DNA from 4 places in the Lactobacillus sp. M0403 genome. Region 4 is predicted to be linked to each of the others. Evidence: predicted binding sites of a transcription regulator. Region 4 holds the regulator's gene; each other region holds the start of a gene.
What was found. Region 4 encodes LexA, which represses DNA repair genes until DNA is damaged. Its sites were predicted from a motif close to CNAACANNTGTTNG; they were not measured.

Region 1: a site for LexA is predicted at 1,336-1,349, ahead of xerS (tyrosine recombinase XerS). Genes of this name have one in related genera too.
Region 2: a site for LexA is predicted at 1,751-1,764, ahead of H3T48_RS07605 (replication-associated recombination protein A). Genes of this name have one in related genera too.
Region 3: a site for LexA is predicted at 1,925-1,938, ahead of H3T48_RS07985 (sigma factor). Genes of this name have one in related genera too.

What each region holds. Positions count from the first base shown of each region.
Region 1 is NZ_JACFQV010000002.1:352,600-356,171, forward strand. Features, by position in the region: gene H3T48_RS04210 (NUDIX hydrolase N-terminal domain-containing protein) at 1-187, shown strand, start outside; gene xerS (tyrosine recombinase XerS) at 206-1,291, opposite strand; gene H3T48_RS08900 (hypothetical protein) at 1,502-1,624, shown strand; gene H3T48_RS04220 (helix-turn-helix domain-containing protein) at 3,299-3,572, shown strand, end outside.
Region 2 is NZ_JACFQV010000006.1:49,140-52,711, forward strand. Features, by position in the region: gene H3T48_RS07600 (SLAP domain-containing protein) at 157-1,680, opposite strand; gene H3T48_RS07605 (replication-associated recombination protein A) at 1,842-3,164, shown strand; gene H3T48_RS07610 (hypothetical protein) at 3,251-3,572, opposite strand, start outside.
Region 3 is NZ_JACFQV010000007.1:41,432-45,003, reverse strand. Features, by position in the region: gene nusG (transcription termination/antitermination protein NusG) at 1-385, opposite strand, end outside; gene secE (preprotein translocase subunit SecE) at 486-656, opposite strand; gene rpmG (50S ribosomal protein L33) at 662-811, opposite strand; gene H3T48_RS07990 (hypothetical protein) at 996-1,214, opposite strand; gene H3T48_RS07985 (sigma factor) at 1,282-1,860, opposite strand; gene rlmB (23S rRNA (guanosine(2251)-2'-O)-methyltransferase RlmB) at 2,058-2,813, opposite strand; gene H3T48_RS07975 (Mini-ribonuclease 3) at 2,800-3,243, opposite strand; gene cysS (cysteine--tRNA ligase) at 3,236-3,572, opposite strand, start outside.
Region 4 is NZ_JACFQV010000002.1:175,742-179,313, forward strand. Features, by position in the region: gene rplS (50S ribosomal protein L19) at 1-65, shown strand, start outside; gene H3T48_RS03390 (nucleoside phosphorylase) at 161-928, shown strand; gene lexA (transcriptional repressor LexA) at 1,197-1,820, opposite strand; gene H3T48_RS03400 (DUF896 domain-containing protein) at 1,965-2,237, shown strand; gene H3T48_RS03405 (YneF family protein) at 2,307-2,522, shown strand; gene H3T48_RS03410 (ABC transporter ATP-binding protein) at 2,594-3,572, shown strand, end outside.

The sequences.
Region 1 (3,572 bases), 180 kb from region 4:
TTGCAGTGTCTTTTTCCTTTGCAAAGAACTTGGTGGTAAATTCGTTGTAAACACTGAAACGACCGAATATGATTATTTTGACGTTGATCATCTTCCACCATTATCAGTAAATCGTACTACTGCAGATGAAGTAAAAATGTGCTTAAAGGCTGCACATGATCCGCATTGGCAAGTTATTTGTGACTAACATAAAAAAGCTGGATAGTTAATCCAGCTTTTTTTCTCCTTGATTTTTAACATTAGCAATTTCATTTAAAGCATCACGTTGTTTCTTTTGGTCAACATGCGTATATAAGTCTGTTGCCGATGTGCCTTTTTGGCCCAATTGTTGCGCAACGAGCACTTGATCTTTAGTTACCCCGTAAAGTTCGGAGGCAAGCGTATGACGCAATTTATGCGGTGTTAACGGATGGCCAAACGCTGCCGAATATTTATTAACCATTTTTTCAATTGCATTAGTTGTAATTCTCTTAGTTTGACCATGCCATCTGGTAAGAAAAAAGGCATTCTGCTTTTTATCAGCAAAATAACGTTTCTTACGTATTTCTCGATAACTGTTCAAATACTTAATCGTCCACTTTGCAATTGGCACGCTGTCGCGTTGACCACCTTTACGGGTTACATCAAGTGTAGCTTTCTTTAAATTGATGTCAGCTAAGTCAATTCCTGCACACTCAGAAACTCTTATTCCAGTTCCTAAAATAAGGGCAATAATTGCCATATCGCGTTCTTTATTGATTTTAAAAGATGGCAGGGCATGCTTGTTGCACTGCTTTTCAAAATTTTTATCAATAAAGTCCAAAAACTGATATTTTAAATCACCAGTATACATGTGGGACTCCAAAATATGTGCGCGGTAGTTTAGCGTTTTTGTATTGTTAAGTGAGTCAATCTTCAACATAACATTTCTTTCGAAATAAGGCTCACCATTGTTATTATCGGCTGTGATGGTTAAAAACTTAAATAAAGAGCGCAATGCATTGATTGAGCGGTTAATTGTAGTAGGGGAGTTCAAGTTACCCTGCTGATTTTTAACATGCCCCAAGTAATTGATATAAAGCATTATGTCGTTACGCTGAAGATTAGCCAAAGTATCAGTAGTAATATGCTGGTTATCTTCAGCGTCAGATATTCCTTCTTGCCTTAACCAATCAAAAAAACGCCTGATTTCAGTCAAATATTGGTAAGAGGTTGCTAATGAGTGATTGGTACCAAAATTATACTCTTTAACAAAATCCGGCATTTTCTTCAATTCTTCTTCAATAAGGTCTAAGTACTTTTTAGTTTCCACGTAGTTCTCCTAACTATGCTTTTTTATCATTATAAAGCAAAAATGGAATGTATGTTTGTCTTTTTGCTAAAAAGAGTGATTAAAGCAACCATTTGAAGCTAATCTCGTATAATAAATTGCTTAAACTTCCTGATACGAGTACTGATTTAAATTTGAAAAAAGCTAATGTTCTTCATATCATTAAATTTAAACATAAAGTGACTGGTGCTGATGATGCTTATCATAGCAATGTTCTTGATAGGTAAAATTGTTGTTCCAGAAAAATATGATATAACAGTTGCTGACAAGATAATAAGTCAATTAATACTGTTCTTAAATAAAATGGCCATGTAGTCTTATTTTGCAGCTAGGGGAGCAGAAGAATGGGGGAGTAGTAGGTCATGTAGCAAAAGCTACCTTGCTCATAGCCTGTATTTTAAAGCACTTCCTGTCAATCTTTGCAAGATGCTCTAAAATCAATTCATATCAAGCATCATATATATAGCTGGGCGCATAAAGAATATTACTTTTAGGTCATCAAAACACTAGAGGAAGAGGGGGCATTGAAAAAGGGAGCTTTTCAACTATTTTATGAAAAGAAGTCAGGTTTGTTGCCGATTTCATATAATTTATTAGGGTTTTGGCTCATCTATTCCAACTTACCAGCAACAGTCCACAATAATCCTACTGACATTTTGCATTTTTACCGCAGAATCAGTTTGACTTGCTACGAAAAATTTAAAAAGCTGATCTTTAAACCTAAGATCAGCTTTTTAAATACGCGATAGAACTTTTGATAAAAAAGTTTAACTCGTTTTGATAACTTTAAACAAGTTAAACTCAAGTAAATTTGACTAAGCAACTAATAGTGTATGTTTATACCTATCATTAAAATTATAGTTTTAATGATAGCAACTAAAAAATAGTTAATCCACTTCATTTTTTGACCCAAATTGAATATTTGACCATATGGATCCTTTAAGAAATAAACGCCCTAATTTCTCTACAAATATAATTAACTGAATAGTGAATTTCTACAATTTTCTACTTTTGTTCAAAAATCGTTTTTCTACCTTAATTGAGTGAAAATTCTGCCGAATCAGCTAATCGATTTGATCAGTTATCGAGCAAAAATTATTTTGACGCGCTTAAAATCACTCTAACAGCACAGCAGAAGATAGTATCCGTAAACAAGTATTTTAGTCCTATTAAACTGATCTTTTTAGACAATTGAACTCAAACATTTGCTTAACAAAAAAGTTTGATGCTAGTACTAGTAATTTAAATACACGAGTAATGCTCTCACTGATAAATAATATTCTCTTCAGTTTTTTATATTTAACTTTACATAATATATATTATACGAAGTTATACATATGGAAAAATCATAAGTCCTACTTTTCAAATGAATTTTCTTTTTATTTCTTTTTTCCTACTAATCATTTTAAAAAACTAAAATGATGGCCTGTTAATGCTTAAAAAAGCTAAAACAGACAAAAATCGAATTAGTTGGTTGATTTATATTTTAGCGACAATTCCTAACCGGTATATATTAGTGAATTAGCACATTGCTTTTTTGAATGTTATTTATTTAAGTGCATCAATGATGCTACTTCATTACTATTTTTATTTTTGGTTTTGAAACTAAATAAATGGTTATAAAAAGCGCTTTCTGTATTTACTATTTATAGTTTATATATTATTATTAATTGTCCAAAAACTGGTCTTAAAGAAATTTTGAATAGCATTGACAGCACCTCTTTTGGTGGCTTAAACTATTATTTGCAAGCTTTTATCTCTTCACTTTAGGTTTATTTTTTTAGCCCTTTTTATTTGCTTTTTTTTGTTTTTGTCCTACAATACTATCTGGGGTATAGTTAAAAAACAATTTTGCTAATCTGTGGCTTTAACTACATTATTAGTTAAGTTGTTTTGTTCATTATTTTTATTGTTTTAATTTTTAATTCTATAATTGTTCTGTTATTATGGAAGATGGAATTATATTTTTGAAAGGGTTGAATTTATTCCATGAGTATAAATTTAGGAAAAGAAATATGCCGTCGTAGACGTGAACAGAAACTGACGCAGGAGGATCTCGCTGAGTTAAGCGATTTGTCAGTTAACTTCATTTCACGTCTTGAACGTACTAAGAATCAGAATATTAGTATTCAGAAACTCGACTCAATTGCTAGAGCCCTGAACACTACTACTCCAGACATCATTATGAATGCTTACCGCTTTAAAGAAGTTAAAGTCGAAAATCATCATGATAATACACCTGTATTTATCAAAAAAGTTCTTA
Region 2 (3,572 bases), on a different contig from region 4:
ACCCTAAACTGATATTTAAAATGGTTTTATTATATAAATTACCTAAACTTTTGCGTGGCTTTCAATATTTTCGCGTGATTTAGTTAGTTTTCAAATTAAGTAATAAAAATAGAGTTAAACCACTCTTATTTGGTGGACTAACTCCATTTTTTTAATTTAACTCCATTCAGCGAAGTTTAAAGTACTTAATTGAATTTTGGTTGTGTCAAGTAGCCAAATTGCCTGTTTTACTTGTGCAATCGTTGCTTTTGGAGATTGTAAAATAGAAGAAGCAATCATCAAAGCATTATTATAATTACTTACTGCACTTTGTTGCTCACACTTAACATTCTTGTTATTCTTATTTTCCTCAAATTTTCTTTGCAATTCTTGCTTATCCTTATTTGTTGCTACTTTCTGATCGTTCTCAGCATCTTTAGCAGTATTGAGAGGAGTAAGTTTAATTCCGCTTGCAAAAGTAACTTCACTAGCTTTGACGAAGCTGTTAGTATAACGCATCTTATCTTCTGTCGATTCAATTAGTTTATTGCTTTTATCAAACTCTGGTTTTTTAAGGTCAGTGCCGTCGTTATTAACAAAATAGCTTCTGTCTATTCTGTAGGTTAAAAAGTGATAAAACAGTTCTGCTTTGTTTTCGCTAGGTACCCATAAGTAATAAAGACCATCAACGGTCAAGAGGTTTTGCTCACGGTTCCTGTAACTGATACCTGTTGGAGTACCGTTAAAATTATAGAATTTAGTATTTGTCGTAGTATTAGGCCTTACATAGGTGAATGTAAGTTCATCGTAACTTGATGTTGGCAAATAGTTTCTCAATTTAATGTAACTTTGACCAACATATTCGTTAGGATAATCGTGCAGGCGATAGATATAGCCTTCAAAGTCTTCTGCCCAAGGCGCAACCGCTAAATCAACTTTGATTTTTTGACCCTTTTTTAGAACGTGCTTAGTAGAATCATTGGCTAATGTTTGAGTTGACGTCTTTTTGAGAACAGTAGCATAAGTAACGCCATTATACATAAGAGGATACCCATCTATGCTATCAACGTTATTTGCGCTAATATAACGATTTTTCCCTATTGCATAACAGTCTTTACCATTAACTGTTTCTGTCGGCAAATAATAAAAGGTTGCCTTTTGCTCAGAAACGTTAAATTTTTCAAAGTAATATTTTTGCTTGGATTGAGTTTGCTTAACCTGCCCCTGATAGTTAACGACAGATTTGACTGGTAGAGTTTCGCCTTTTAGTTTACCGGTTTTAGTATAGATTGCAGATCTGTGATTCAAAACCAGCTTACCGGTCTTAGAGCTTTTGCCGTTAACGTTATTGACATCACCGTCATTAATATATTCTCCTTGACCAATTTTATAGTATTTTTGCCCATTAATCATTATTGTGCCGTAATAATCTAAGGAGTCGACATCAAAAGAGGAAACATAGCAGAAACCATTAACATCTACTTCAATTACAGAATAATTCCCGTTTTTTCTTGCTTTAAGTCTTTGACCATATTGATTATATACGGGTGCGTCATTAACTAAAGTAATTCTGTTTTTAGCTAGTTTTTGTGTTTTTGGCGCAGCTTGGACTGTTTGAACATGATTTAGACTTGGCAGCAGTGGACTAATTGTTAATACTGATGCGGCTATACCAAGACCAATTTTCTTAAAAAATTTCATATTTTCACCTTATTATATGTGACGTTGTACCCAATATAATTATAACGTGGACTAGTTAATAAAGTTAGAGCAAACCAATGTTCTTTTATTTTTGCTAGCGGACAAATACTTGTATAATTAGGGTAAGTAAGTGTTTAGAAGTAAATAAAGAAGATGTAATAATGAAGCAAGAATCATTGTTTGCAAATAATGGTGAAAATGAGCCATTAGCTAACCGTGTACGTCCCCAAAATCTAGATCAATTTGTAGGACAGGAACAACTTTTGGGACCAGGAAAAATATTGCGGGAAATTATTGATAATAATCAAGTTTCTTCAATGATTTTTTGGGGTCCACCGGGAGTTGGGAAAACAACTTTAGCAGAAATTATTGCTAGGCAAAGTCAGGCCAGCTTTTTTAATTTTAGTGCGGTTGATAACAGTATTACCAAGATTCGTAAAATTATGAAGCAAGCTGAAGCAGAACACGAAATGGGGCAAAAGACACTAGTCTTCGTTGATGAAATCCATCGCTTTAATAAAGCACAACAAGATGCATTTTTACCCTACGTTGAGCGTGGCAGTATTACTTTGATTGGAGCTACTACTGAAAATCCTTCGTTTGAAGTCAACTCGGCTTTGCTATCACGCTGTAAAGTGTTTGTTTTAAAGCCTCTAGAAGTTGCTGACATTATTAAGTTATTGAAAAATGCGCTGGCCAATCCTAATGGTTTTGGCAAGCTGTCAGTTAAAATTAGCGACCAAGAAGTTAAAGCAATTGCCAAGTTTGCTAACGGTGACGCGAGAACAGCATTGAACACGCTGGAAATGGCGGTTTTAAACGGTCATAAAACTGGTAATACGGTCAGTGTAACTATGGATGGCTTGTCGCAGTTAATCACGCAAAAGTCAGTCTTGTATGATAAAGACGGTGAGGAGCACTACAACATCATTTCAGCGCTTCACAAGTCGATGCGTAACAGCGATGTAAATGCGGCAATTTATTGGCTGTCGCGGATGCTTGAAGGTGGAGAAGATCCACTATATATTGCTCGCAGATTGGTGCGCTTTGCCAGTGAAGATATTGGCTTGGCAGATACTAATGCATTAAATGTAGCTATCAATGTTTTTCAGGCTTGTCAGTTTTTAGGGATGCCTGAATGTGATGTGCATTTGACGGAAGCAGTGATTTATCTGGCGCTTGCGCCAAAGTCAAATGCGGTTTATAAAGCTAGATTAGCTGCTGAAGATGATGTCAAAAAGACGATTGATGAACCAGTGCCATTACAGATTCGCAATGCACCAACCAAGTTAATGAAGGACCTAGGTTATGGCAAAGATTACCAATTGGCTCATTATGCTAAAGACAAGTTAACGACAATGAAAACTATGCCGCCAAATTTAGAAGGCCATGAATATTATTTGCCAACTTCGCAAGGTCATGAAGACCGCTTTAAAAAGAGGCTGGAGCAGATTAAAGAATGGCACAGAGAAAACGATGATTAAGGCGAGACTAAGAGAGTATATAAAAAGGTATTAGATCAGAAATCTAATACCTTTTTTGTTACAACTAATAACATTTATACTTTTAATTAGTGGATATTTATAGGTTCTTCAGTAGGTTTACCCGGAAGTTTCTTAATATTAATCAGCTTTTTCTTTAGTTTGGAATGATACAAGTAAGAGCCATTGTTTGATAAAAAGACGACGCCTGACTCTTTGCCATCTGTATCTTTTAAGGTAAAAGTGCTGTTACTTACACGTTTATAAGTACCTCTTTCAAATTTATGCCCGTCTACGTATATGGCATATTTGGGTTTCGTGCCACACGAAATTTCTACATGAGGATTTAAAGCATTTCCTGGCGTTGCAGTATTAGTAAAACCACCATAAATGGTAGGCGGTTTTCTAGTG
Region 3 (3,572 bases), on a different contig from region 4:
CGTAATCAACTTGAGGACGTTTTGCAGGTTCCCCTTGTTGACGTAACAGACGATTAACTTCTTCTTCAAGAAGTGGAGATGGCTTAGAACCACCACCGTGTGAACCAACAAATCCAGTTACGTTAGGTGTATTTCGAACAACGAACCAACTTTCGTCAGTCATGACCATTTCAACTAATACGTAACCAGGGAAGATTTTTTCTTCAACTTCTTTTTTCTTGTCGTTGACCTTCTCGATTTTTTCTTGTTCGGGAACCATTACCCGAAAGATATAATCTTGCATCCCCATGCTTTGTGCACGTGATAATAAGTCAGATCTAACCTTATCTTCGTATCCTGAATAAGTATGAAGCACGTACCATTGCTTCTTTGTTGTTTCAACCATTACAAATTTCTCCTTTTATTTTGGCAAACAAAAAAACCTCCACTCAGAGGTTTTTTCTTTAACTTTATTTATTATATCACGAATAGAATTTCATTTCTATTTACATGAACATTTGTGTTAAAACGCTGAACAAGTAGTCTAACACTCCTAGAAACAAGGCGAATAAAACTGAAGTAGTAATGACTGTTCCAGTATCATGACGGTTTTGTTTAGCTGTTGGCCATGTTACCAAGTGCATTTCGTGTGCTACGCTCTTAAAAAACTTAATCATTCAATTTACCTCGTTTCCTTGTGTAATGTCATTTTGCCACAATGTTTACAAAATTTATTCAATTCAAGCCGCTTCGTGCGATTCTTGCCTGCGGTGATTGAGTAGTTACGCGAGCCGCATACGCTGCAAGCTAATGATGCTTTTTTCACTGCCATAATCTCACTTCCAAACTACTGTATTTTAGCAAAAAATACAGGTATAAGCAATTCATTTAATAATTGCCCTAAAATTCAAGTCAATTTTTCTCTTTAAATAAAAAGCAGCTACTTATTAAGTAGCTGTTTTTGGTGGTCAAACAAAAGCGTAACCACCGGGCGTAGAACATTGTAATAGTCGGATTTACTTCTTAAGATTTTCATTTACGAAGGATTCGATTTTATCGTCAGAATAATCAAGGAACGGAAGCATATCTTCTTCCGTCTTCATGGTATCTCTACCATTCTTTTCCATGAAATAGTCCCAAAGAGCATCCCTAACTGGCATGTCTGAATCACTCCAGTCAAAAACCTCTTTCATGTGACGATCTAACAATGCAGTCTTGATAACATCTTCTGCCATCTTAATCTACCTCCTATAAAATAATTCTACAATTATTAATTATACGCTAAATTCTCATCATTTTCTATTAAACAGAGTCTAATAAAATTAATCGTGCTTTTTGCAACAGACGCGAGCGTGCCCTTACTAAGGTCATTGGCAAAATTTGCCAGTCGTTAATTATCTGTTCTGGTTGACAAAGTCCGAGAATAATTAATAAAGCCGTAACTTCTAAAATCGATAGCTTGTTGACTAATTCAGCTAGTTTTATGCTTAGCGGCACTTCTGGTAAAAAAGTTTCTGGCCGCCGAATAGGATTCATTCCTTTAGTAGCTGCTGCTTCAAAAGAAATTGCTTTGGCCCAAGCCTTTCTGCGGTATGCCATTTCACGTCTAAGAAGCGTATTGGCATGATTTACCAGCCGAACTTTGTAATAGCTAGCGAAATTACCCTTTTTTGGGTCAAAATCTTTCACAGCTAAATAACAAATGATCATCGCATCCTGATCCCAATCCTGATTGTCGTAAGAGCGAAGATGATATTTTTTCTTAATATTCGCAATTAGTGGACGATACAAAAAGCAAAGCTTACGTAGTGCATCAGTCTGTCCACTTTTGATTTGCATAATTAACTCTGTTTCTTCCCTTGCTACTTCTATTTTAGCCATATTGCTATTCTCCTTTAGTTGATATCTGAACTAAAGAATACTGAGAAGCAAAATTTAATTTAAACGAACCAATGTTTAAATTTTTCACTAAGAGGTAAATGTAACGGTTAATAACAGCAAAATTCACTTTAGGTTGTCAGAACAAAATTTGCCAAAAAAATGAGCGCACATTTTGCATGGGCACTCATTTAACTTTTTTATTTATGATGATTTCTAGTATCCAGCATTTGATATAGCAAAACACCAGTTGCAACACTTGCATTGAGAGATTGCACATGGCCAACCATTGGCAAAGTAATCATTTGATCCATTTGTTCTTTCAGTAAGCGAGAAATGCCTTTACCCTCATTTCCGATTACAAGAACAGTTTTACCATTACTATCCCACTGACGATAGTCTGTTCCATCCATATCTGTACCAAAAAGCCAGTAACCACGTTTTTTCAACATTTGACTAGTTTGTACAAGGTTATTAACGCGGGCAACCGGAACGTAATCAATCGCACCAGTTGAGGTTTTGGCAACAACAGACGTCAAACCCGTTGCGTGTCTTTTCGGGATAATGATTGCATCGACCCCAGTTGCATCAGCTGTTCTCAAAATCGAACCCAGATTGTGCGGATCTTCAATTGAATCAAGCATTAACAAAAATGGCTGTTTCTCCTCCTGATCAAATTGATCAAGTAAATCATCCAAATCCGCATATTCAAAACTAGCAACAGTCAGAACAAGTCCCTGATGATTGCCGCCTTGAACTAGGCGATCAAGCTTATTTTTAGGAACAGTTTGAACAACAATTCCTTTTTCCCTTGCTAAACCGAACACTTCATCTGCAAAGCTTTCCTGCACACCTTGTTGCAAAAAAACCTTATTGATTCTGCCAGCATCCTGCGTTTTTAAAAAATCAATTCCAGCATGTCTACCGAAAACAAAATCACTATCACTTGAAGTCATATTCATCAATGCCACCATTCTCCACTGTTTCAATGCACCAAGAAGTTAATTCTTGAAGCCGCTCTTTTTTACCAAGTAATTCCAAATAGCCCCAAACTGCTTCAAATCCTGTCGACAATTGGTATGTGGCTAAGCTAGTATTCTTGGCCTTGCTATAAGTTTTAGAATTACGACCACGACGAAAAGTTGCTAGTTCATCCTCACTCAATAAGCCATCTTCCTGCATCTTAGTAATCAAAGCCGCTTGAGCCTTGGCTGACACATAATGTGTTGCTCTTAGCTGCAAAGCTTGTGGCTTAACAATGCCACATTTAACTAAATGCCGCCGAATATCAACTTCATAAACAGCATCCCCTAAATAGGCTAACGTCTGTCCGTTTAATGTATCTGGATTAATTTCGTTTTCGACCAACTTTTTACTATTACTCACGAATCCACCTTGTTCCTTGCGGAGTATCTTCAATGATTACTCCCATTTCTTTTAATTGATCACGCAACTGATCACTTTTAGCCCAGTCCTTGTTCTTTCTTGCTTCATCACGCTGCTCAACCAAGGCAACAATTTTATCATCACCTTGTGTCTCAGTTTGCTTAATCAACTCGGCGGTATCAATACCAAAGATACCCAACCATTCTGTTAATAAAGCTTGTGCTTTTGTTAATGTTTCTTTATCGACACTTTCAGCCGCAATATTGGCATTTAACACTGGTAATAAATCATAAATTGCTGTTAAAGCGTTTTGAACGTTAAAGTCATCA
Region 4 (3,572 bases):
CTAAGCTTTACTACTTACGTGAACGTCATGGTAAATCTGCAAGAATCGCAGAAAAGCGTCGTTAATTCACGCTTAAGTAAAAAAGAATCACTCCGTAAAGGAGTGATTCTTTTTTGTTTATGTTAAAATATTCATTAAAATATTTTTAATGAGGAAAAGAATTATGAAAGAACCATTATTGTTAAATTTTGATCCTGAACCTCGGGCGGTTTTAGAACCAGATCATGAGAAAAAGATTAATAACTTTCGTTTTCAGCCTAAGTTACTGTTTGCATTCCTAACTCCTGATGTGATTGGTGATTTCTTGGCTCGTCATCCTCATAAAAAAATTGGGTTCTTTGACTGTTTCGAAGGAGAAACTCCAATTTATGAGGTTGATTTAGACGAAGAAAAAATTACTTTTTGTCAAGCGAAGATAGGTGCTGCAGCTGCTGTGATGCTATTGGATTGGTTAATAAGTTACGGTGTCAAGCAAATTTTAGCAATAGGATCTGCAGGCTGTTTAATTGATTTACCGGAAAACTATTTTCTACTGCCTACAAGAGCTATTAGAGATGAGGGCACATCCTTTCATTATATGAAACCAGGAACATATATTGATTTAAACTCAAGGTTTCTAACAAAGACAAAAAAGTTACTGAATCAAGAAGGCTTTAAAGTTGAAGAAGTAACTACCTGGACAACTGATGGTTTCTTTAGGGAAACTGTCAAGAAAGTAAAGCAAGCCCAAGAACTGGGGGCCTCTTGTGTAGAGATGGAATGTGCAGCAATGGCTGCGTGCGCACAATTTAGAGGGGTAGATTTTGCACAAATATTATTTACAGCAGATTCTCTCAAAGACTTAGAAAATCATGACGAAAGAGGCTGGGGCAGTGATGCTCGTGAAGCAGCCATTAATTTGGCAGCAAATATTATAGCCAACATTTAATTTCCAACTTTGTGAAAAACGGAAGTGTGAAACTGATGTGAAACCATGTTGTATTTCACAAAGTTTAAAACAAATATTGATATAACAGCATTTAATACCGAAATAACTTCAAAAATTTGTGAATTACATTTTAATAATTGCTGTGGAAAGATAAAAGGACAAATTTTGCATTTCTGCTTTATTTAGATGCGACTCAAAAATGTAGAAAAAAACCATTGAATTCCGAATAAAACTAGTTCGTAAATTTCAATGGTGTAATAAATAGTTTCTAAATAATGTTGTTTCGATATAAGCCAACCACTTTACCTAAGATATGAACGCTGTTCAAGAGTATTGGTGCCATAGTATCATTTTCTGGCTGTAAACGGTAATGATCTTTTTCTTTATAGAACCGCTTGACGGTTGCTTCATTTTCATCGGTCATTGCAACAACAATCTCACCGTTAATAGCAGAGCTTTGTTTACGGACAATCACATTGTCTCCGTTTAAAATACCAGCGTTAATCATGCTTTCGCCGTGAACTCGTAGCATAAATAAGTCGCCAGCATCATTAGCTAAATCGGGAGGAAGTGGGAAATAATCTTCAATATCTTCAACGGCTAAAATTGGCTGACCTGCTGTGACATCACCAACAACGGGAATATCAGTAGGCTTGACGCCAAGTGCCTTTTTGCCTTCTTCTGTAATTTCTAGTGCTCGAGGCTTAGTTGCGTCCTTAACAATTAAGCCTTTTCTCTCTAGTCTAGAAAGATGACCGTGAACCGTAGAAGTTGATGAGAGTTCAACTCCTTGGCAAATTTCTCTAACAGTGGGAGGGAATCCGCGTTTTTCAACGGTATCATATATATAACGAAGAATTTGTAGTTGCTTAGAACTTTGCTTATTGGTCATTTTTTTCTCCCATTCGTTAGTTAATTCTTTGTATTAACTACATTCTAACAAATAATGTTGCCTAATACAAACAGGCGTTCTAAATAATTATTCTTTTTTTTATCCAAAAAGTAAGGTAGACTTTTACAAATGAGAGGTGCAAAAATGACTGAAAATAATGAACAAAGATTAACTGAAGAACAAGAAAAAAAACTAACTGATAGAATCAATGAGTTATACCATAAGAAAGAAGCTCAGGGATTAACTAAAGAAGAAGAAGAGGAGCGACAAAAACTTCACAAAGAATTTATCAGAAATTTCCGTGCTGGCTTTAAACAAGATGTCGAAGACTTGGTTATCGTAGATAAAAATGGTAAAGAAGTAACTTCCGAAAAAGCAAAAAAAGCACAGCGTAAGAAAGGCTTGAGAAAAGACTGATTTATAGCTTTTAATTTACTTATTTTTTAGGTAAGATATATCTATTGGACAAATTGAGGTGATTATTTTATGAATTTAGGATTAGCAATTGTATTAATTATTGTAGCGCTGCTAATAGGTCTTATTGGCGGCTTTTATGGTGCTAGAGCATACATGAAGAAATATTTTAAAGATAATCCACCAATCAGTGAAGATATGATTGTTGCCATGATGTCACAAATGGGTCAAAAACCTTCTGCTAAAAAGGTAAACCAAGTGATGAACATGATGAAACATCAAAAATAAAATCTTAACTAGATTGACATCAGACGGAGGATTATTTCTTCCGCCTTTTTATTTTGAAAGACAGGTGAAAAATGGGTATATTTTTTAAGTTAGGCTGGTTTTTTAAAAAGGAAAAGAAACGCTATTTAATCGGTGTTGCTTTTCTAGCACTAACTTCAATAATTAACTTAGTACCACCAAGAATTTTGGGTTTAATGGCTGATCAATTAGATAAAGGTCATATTTCTTGGCAAGAATATGCGACTTTAATCTTAGCCATTGTACTAGCTGCGTTAGTTTTATATGCTTTCCGCTATTTTTGGCGTCGTCAAATTTGGGGTGGTGCAGCCGAATTAGAATTGCAAATGCGCTCTAAACTGTTTGAGCACTTTATGGAAATGGATCGTACATTCTATCAACGCCATAGAACAGGTGACCTAATGGCACACGCCACTAATGATGTTTCAGCGATTCAGGAAGTTGCGGGTGAAGGTGTATTGACATTAGTTGATTCACTTTTGATGAGTGTAACAACAATGGTCGCAATGATAGTATTTGTTGATTGGCGGTTAACAATCGTTGCACTTATTCCATTACCATTTCTTGCCTGGGGGGCATGGAAATTAGGCGATCAGCTATACGGTGCGTTTGATGAATCACAGGCTGCTTTTTCTCGTTTAAACAATAAAACTCAGGAATCGATTTCTGGGATTAAGGTTCTAAAAACCTTTGGTCAAGGAAAAGAAGATACTGAAGCCTTCAATGACATGGTTAATGATACGATTAAAATCAATAAACGTGTCTTTAAGTGGGATTCATTATTTGACCCATTGGGAACGCTTCTTATTGGACTGACCTATACAATAACTATTATTTATGGTGGATTGTTGGTTAGCCACAAGGCTTTATCAATTGGGCAACTTGTATCATTTATTGCCTATATCGGGAATATGGTTTGGCCTATGTTTGCAATTGGTTACCTATTTAATATCCTTGAGCGAGGTAGCGCAAGCTATGATCGAGTTGAAAAACTACTTGATGAAAAACCTGAAATTACCGATCAACATGCTG